2 linked regions of the Thiorhodovibrio winogradskyi genome follow. The protein of the gene in region 2 interacts with the protein of the main gene of each other region in a pairwise test. Links are inferred from orthologs where the notes say so. Each region holds a gene or a part of one and is shown on either strand. Other genes may lie near its edges. The genes, in order: Thiowin_RS13845 and Thiowin_RS07210.

What was found.
Region 1: the proteins of Thiowin_RS07210 (region 2) and Thiowin_RS13845 interact in binary tests that used the Escherichia coli proteins (3 or more experiments, as listed by UniProt). The link is inferred for Thiorhodovibrio winogradskyi from one-to-one orthologs.

The regions. Positions count from the first base shown.
Region 1 is NZ_CP121472.1:3,055,033-3,058,349, reverse strand. The notes cover bases 51-3,049. They hold Thiowin_RS13845 (LytR/AlgR family response regulator transcription factor), read right to left. Parts: upstream 1,918-3,049; coding sequence 1,183-1,917; downstream 51-1,182. Other genes in these bases: Thiowin_RS13840 (sensor histidine kinase), read right to left, coding at 1,914-3,049; hemC (hydroxymethylbilane synthase), read right to left, coding at 149-1,075; Thiowin_RS13855 (uroporphyrinogen-III synthase), read right to left, coding at 51-152. Outside these bases: more of Thiowin_RS13855, read right to left, coding at 1-50; more of Thiowin_RS13840, read right to left, coding at 3,050-3,083; argH (argininosuccinate lyase), read left to right, coding at 3,198-3,317. UniProt on the Escherichia coli protein: Member of the two-component regulatory system BtsS/BtsR, which is part of a nutrient-sensing regulatory network composed of BtsS/BtsR, the low-affinity pyruvate signaling system YpdA/YpdB and their respective target proteins, BtsT and YhjX.
Region 2 is NZ_CP121472.1:1,594,498-1,597,643, forward strand. Bases 187-3,014 are described here. They hold Thiowin_RS07210 (glutamate-5-semialdehyde dehydrogenase), read left to right. Parts: upstream 187-877; coding sequence 878-2,152; downstream 2,153-3,014. Other genes in these bases: holA (DNA polymerase III subunit delta), read left to right, coding at 187-757; nadD (nicotinate-nucleotide adenylyltransferase), read left to right, coding at 2,173-2,835. Outside these bases: more of holA, read left to right, coding at 1-186; Thiowin_RS07220 (proline iminopeptidase-family hydrolase), read left to right, coding at 3,093-3,146. UniProt on the Escherichia coli protein: Catalyzes the NADPH-dependent reduction of L-glutamate 5-phosphate into L-glutamate 5-semialdehyde and phosphate. The product spontaneously undergoes cyclization to form 1-pyrroline-5-carboxylate.

The sequences.
Region 1 (3,317 bases), 1.5 Mb from region 2 along the record:
ACGGTTGGAAAGAGCAGCGCCGCGCCGTTGGCCAGTTGGATCAGATCGCACAGATGCGCTGCTTGCTCCGCCGGACGCGTGACCAGAATGGTCTGGCCCTTTAGATCGCAGGGAATCTCGCCGGGTTTCGGGGTTTGGGCAGAGGTTGTCATTCTTCGGACAGTGCGCTAAGAATCTCATCGGCGCCCTGGGCGAGTAGCGATTCCGCTACCCGGCGTCCCATGGCCTCGGCTTGCTCGGGGGCGGCGCGTTCCTCGGCGCGCAGAATGCGTTGACCATCGGGCGTGCCGACCAGACCGCGCAGGTACAGCTGCCCGTCCTGGTGAATGGCATGGCCGGCGATGGGAACCTGACAGCCGCCGTCAAGGCGCTCGTTCATTGCGCGCTCCGCCAGGACGCGCTCGGCAGTGTTTTGGTGATGCAGGGGGGCGATCAGGGCATTGACGCGCTCATCCTGGCTGCGGCACTCGATACCAATGGCTCCCTGGCCGATGGCGGGCAGACTTTCCTCCGGCGGCAAGACAGCACGAATGCGCGCGCCAAAGTCCAGGCGAATCAAACCCGCGGCCGCGAGAATAATGGCGTCATAAAGGCCCTCATCGAGCTTGGCCAGCCGGGTATTGACATTGCCTCGCAGCGGCTCGATGCGCAAATCCGGTCGCCGGGCCGTGAGCTGACATTGGCGCCTGAGACTGGACGTGCCCACGCAGGCACCCTGGGGCAAGTCGTCAATGCCCGCGAAGGTATGAGACACAAAGGCATCGTGGGGATTCTCGCGCTCTAGAATGGCTGCCAGGTGCAGCCCGTCGGGAAAACCGACTGGGACATCTTTCATTGAATGCACGGCGATGTCCGCATCGCCATCAAGCATGCCTTGCTCGAGCTCTTTCACGAACAGTCCCTTGCCGCCGACCTTGGCCAGGGGCGCATCAAGCAGCTTGTCGCCGCGGGTGGTCATGCCGATGATTTCAACCCTGAGTTCCGGGTAGAGCCGTCCGAGGGCGGCAGTGACATGTTCGGCCTGCCACATGGCAAGCGGGGATTTGCGGGTAGCGATTTTCAGAGTCTCGGTCATGACAGGAGGGATCCGATGCAAAAGGGCAAGAAAAAATAATGGGAGTGAACTACAGGGAGTGAAGTATAGCGACTCGCGCGGGGCGACCGCAGCGATAATCCTTATTTTCAGTTTGCGCGCAGAAAGCGGCGCACGTTCGGCAGGTGACGGCGGCTGACGGGTAGGCGCTGATCGGTTCCATCGAGTATGGCAAAAATGCCGCCATCCGGGCTTTTCTCAAGTCCGATCAGGCGTCGGGCGCACACTAGAATGCTGCGGTGAATGCGCAGAAAGCGCTCGGGAAACTCCTGCTCCAGGGTTTTCAGGGATTCATCCAGCAGCATTTTGCCGCGGCCATGATAGACGGTGACGTATTTCTGCTCGGCTTGCAGAAAAAGGATGTCCTCAATGGCCACTGTCTGCACTCCTCCCCGGTATTGGGCGCTCAGGTGGCGGCGCGGGGCTGACGGTGCCTCTTCCGCCGCTAGCTGCTGCTGTGCTTTGGTCGTGACCCGCAGTCGCTCGAGCGCCTCACGTAGCCGTTCACCACGCACTGGCTTGACCAAGTAATTGGCGACCTGATGCTCGAAGGCCTCGAGTGCATATTCTGGATAGGCCGTGATCAGAATCACCGCGGGCGGCGGACTGAGCCGAGCCAGATGCTCGGCAACGCTCAGTCCATCCATCCCGGGCATGCGAATGTCGAGCAGAACCAGGTCCGCGTTGGTTTCGATGCAGCGACGCAGCGCATCCGCGCCATTGTCCGCTTCCGCCGCTACCTGGTAGTGATCATCCAATTCCGCGATCAGGCGGCGCAGGCGCTCGCGTGCATGCGCTTCATCATCGACAAGGAGTATCTTCATGCCTGTCTCCATGGGTGGGGAAAGGCGAATCGCACTTGATATCTTTGGTCCCTGGCGCCGTGGCGCAGGCTGGCGGCGCCGGGGAACATGGCATCCAGTCGTTGACTGACATTGGCAATCGCCATGCGATGACCACGATGGCGGTTTCCAGCGGACTCTCCGGGCAGCGGCAGGCTGTTGTCGATGGTGACATGAATTTGCCCACGACGGTAGGTCGCGCCAATGCGAATGAAACCCGGATGCAAGGATGGATGAATCCCGTGGTAGACGGCGTTTTCAACCAGGGGTTGCAGAATCAGGGGCGGCAGTAGTGCCTCGCCAGGGACCTGATCGACATCCCAGTCGACTCGCATACGCGCTCCCAGGCGCAGCTGTTCGATGTTCAAATAACGTCGGGCAAGTTCGAATTCCTCGCCCAAGGTCGCGGACTCGGCATCCGTCGCAAGCGAGGCACGGAACAGGTCGGCCAAATCGAGCACTGTTTCCTCGGCGAGCTTGGGGTTGGTCCGCGTCAGGCTGGCGATGGTATTCATGCTATTGAACAAAAAATGCGGGCGAATCTTCGCCTGCAGGGTCTTGAAGCGCGCATTCGCGACCGCCTCCACTTGGGAACGCCATTGCTGATGTAAATAAAGGTAGCGCAAGAACAGGGCTCCGACGATAGCGCTGATGCAAAGCGTGCGTATCATGAGCCCGGCAAGTCCATCCTGGGGATAGAGCCCTTGAGCCATTTCTGGCGGAACCAGCAGCGCGGCGCCGGCAGTGATGGCGGCGCTCGAGCCGATGATCATGACCAGCGCGCCGAGTGCGCCAAGACGCGCATCGATGCGCCCCAAACTTGGCCGGGCGCCGCACAGCAAGGCCGCGGCAAGCAAGGCGATCAGCTGCACAAAGACTGACAAAGGCCCCATTCTGGTCCAGAATGTCGCAAGCGGCTGCGGGGACGTCAGGGTGATCAAGATCGCCAGCAGCTCGGCGTAGACCACCACTCCCAGCACCATGGGCAGGCTGCGGAAATCGGGCAGCAGATTGGCTCGCGCCGTCGGTTCGGAATCGCGCTTGGTTTCACTGGCGGACCTATGGCGCGCACCCCTGATGTCGTCCTTGCTCGGCCGGTTTGATGGGGATGTGCGTGTCCTGGTTTCCCCTGGCTTCTCGGATCTCATTTCGCATTGGTACCCATTCAGTAACCAAATCTCGCGCCTCTTGATGCGCGCGGATTTTCCGGTGGCCGCGCGCCGGATCTTCATTCTCGCTAATTCTCCCTTCTGGCGGATCTCATGCAGCAGACAGAGTTTACCCAAAAGCCCTGGGCAGGGCGTTTTAATGAACCAACGGATGTGTTTGTCGAGGCCTTTACCGCCTCGGTGGGCTTTGATCGCCGATTGTATCGGCAGGAC
Region 2 (3,146 bases):
CGGCCGCGAGGGCGCCGACGCCATCCGCGCCTATTGCGAGAAGCCCGCGCAAGACGTGCTGCTGCTGATCCAGGCCCCCGCATTGGGCTGGAAGGAGCTGAAAACCAAGTGGGCGCGGACGCTTGACCGGGTGGGCGTGATTCTCGAAGTTCGTCGCCTGCAAGGTGGTGCGCTGGTGCAATGGCTGGATCAGCGCTTGCGCGCCAAGGGCTTCACGCCAACGCCCGAGGTCGCCGCGCTGTTGGCCGAACGGGTGGAGGGCAATCTGCTCGCCGCTGATCAGGAAGTCAGCAAGCTGGCGTTGTTGCTGGAGCCCGGTCCCATTGATCCCGAGGCCCTGCGCGCCGCCGTGGCCGACAGTGCGCGCTATGATCTCTTCGACCTAAGTGGTGCCGCCCTGGCCGGGGATCGCGCGCGCACGCAGCGCATCATCCATGGCTTGGCGGGGGAGGGCACGGCCGAGCCCTTGGTGCTCTGGGTATTGGCGCGCGAAGTGCGCATGCTGGCCGCGGTTGCTTTTGCGCGCCGCGCGCGGGCTGACCTAAACGCCGTCTTTCAAACCCATCAGGTATGGGAGTCCCGCCGCGCGGGGGTGATACAGGCGCTGGAGCGCTATTCGCTGCCCTATCTGTGGCGTTTGTTGCTGGAATGCGCGGCGGTGGATCTCGCCATCAAAGGTCGCGGCGAGGGCGATCCCTGGACCATGCTCGCGCGCATCGCCGACGGGTTGGCGCGGGGTGTGAAACGCCAGCCCTGAATCACGCGAGCCCGAATGACGAGATCAGGGGACGACGAGATCAGTGATTACGCAAGCAGGGAATCAACAGCCCTCGGGTCGTGAATCCTCTATCAATTGACGGGAGCCAGTCTGAAGCCAATGCAGCAATCAACCATCACCGACATTCAAGACTACATGGATCAAACCGGGGCCGCCGCGCGCACCGCCGCGCGGGCGCTGGCGCGCGCGAGCGCGGCGCAAAAGAACCAGGCGCTGCTCGCCATGGCTGGCGCGCTCGATCAGGCGCGCGTCCAACTCGCGGCGGCCAACCGTGCCGATCTCGAGGCCGGCGAGGCCAAGGGTCTGGACGCCGCGCTGCTTGATCGCCTGGAACTCACCCCGGCGCGCATCGATGCCATGATCGAGGGCTTGACCCAAATCGCCGCGCTGCCCGATCCAATTGGCGCCATCACCGATCTCAATTATCGACCCTCTGGCATTCAGGTCGGGCGCATGCGGGTGCCGCTCGGCGTGGTCGGAATCATTTATGAATCGCGCCCCAATGTGACCGCCGATGCCGCCGCCTTGTGTCTTAAGTCCGGCAATGCCAGTCTGCTGCGCGGCGGCTCCGAGGCTTTTCACTCCAACCAGGCCATTGCCGAGTGTATTCGCTTGGGGCTGGAGCAGGCCGGCTTGCCGCTGGAGGCGGTGCAGGTGATCGCCACCACCGACCGTGCCGCCGTGGGCGCCATGCTGAGTTGCCCCGAATACGTCGATGTCATCATCCCACGTGGCGGCAAGGGGCTGATCGAGCGTATCAGCCGCGAGGCGCGCATGCCGGTGATCAAGCATCTCGATGGCATCTGCCATGTCTACATCGACGACCAGGCCGATCTGGACAAGGCCTTTGCCATTGCCATGAATGCCAAGACCCAGCGCTTTGGGACCTGCAACACCCTGGAGACTCTGCTGGTCGCTGAAGGGGTCGCCGCAAACGTCTTGCCGCGACTCGCCACGGCACTGACGGAAAAGGGCGTCGAGTTGCGGGGTTGTGCCGAGACCTGCCGGCTGGTACCAAAGGCAACACCCGCCACGGAGGACGACTGGGATACCGAATACCTGGCGCCCATCCTGTCCATCCGCGTGGTCTCCGGCCTGGACGCGGCCATCGACCACATCGAGCGCCACAGTTCGCGCCATACCGACAGCATTGTGACCGAGGACTACAGTCGCGCCCGGCGTTTTCTGCGCGAGGTGGATTCCAGTTCGGTGATGGTCAATGCTTCCACGCGTTTCGCCGATGGCTTTGAGTACGGATTGGGTGCGGAGATTGGCATTAGTACCGACAAATTCCACGCCCGCGGTCCGGTCGGGCTCGAAGGTTTGACCAGCCAGAAATTCATCGTGCTTGGGGATGGCCAGGTACGGGGGTGAGACTGCGCGCGGGCACCGGCATGATCGGCGTATTTGGCGGGACCTTCGATCCGATTCACTTCGGTCATCTGCGACCGGCGTTCGAGGTCTATCAGCGTCTGGGGCTTGAGCAGTTACGGCTGATTCCACTGAATCAGGCCGTGCATCGTCCCCAGCCGGTGGCCTCCGGCGAGCAGCGGCTGCGCATGCTCGAGGCCGCCATCGCTGGCCAGCCGGGGTTGATTGCCGACCGGCGAGAACTCGACCGCGCGGGGCTATCGCGGACCTTGGATACACTCATCTCCTTGCGCGGCGAGCTTGGGTCGGATTTGTCCCTGTGCCTGCTGGTTGGCGGTGATGCCTTCGAGAGCTTTGCCGATTGGTATCGGCCGGAGGAAATTTTGCAACTCGCGCATTTGATTGTGATGCGGCGTCCGCAAGCGCGCACATCCACCGATCCGCGCTTGCGCGACCTGCTTGCAAGGCATCGCGGCAGTGATCCGGAGTGCCTGCGCCAAGCTCCGGCCGGCGCTATTTGGTTTCAAGAGGTGACCCAGATGGCCATTTCCGCCAGCGCCATCCGCGCCGCCCTGTCGCAGGGAAGAAGTCCGCGTTACCTGCTGCCGGATTCGGTGCTGGCCATGATACACGCATCAGGCGTTTACCCTGGAAAGAGCAGACGCTCGCCTGCCAAAATTGGCTAACCAACTGAAATATCGCACCACTCGGCCGTGGACTGACCGTGCGGGGGGGGGCGTGCGCAATGTCGCCACCAGCTAGATTGGTTTTGACCATAATCCGAGCCACCCTCCTGGAATCACCGCTTGCGTGGACAGGTCATCCTGGTCTTCAACATCAGGGATGGCAGACCTGACTACCTTTGGTGCGGTCGCCAGTGGCTCGGTTGATGATCTAAGGCGAAGGCCAGGTGCAAAATCACCGTCATGAGGAAGTCAAGAGAATGACCACAAACGCAACCACTGGCCAGACAGCTAGAGCGATCACTGAGCGACTG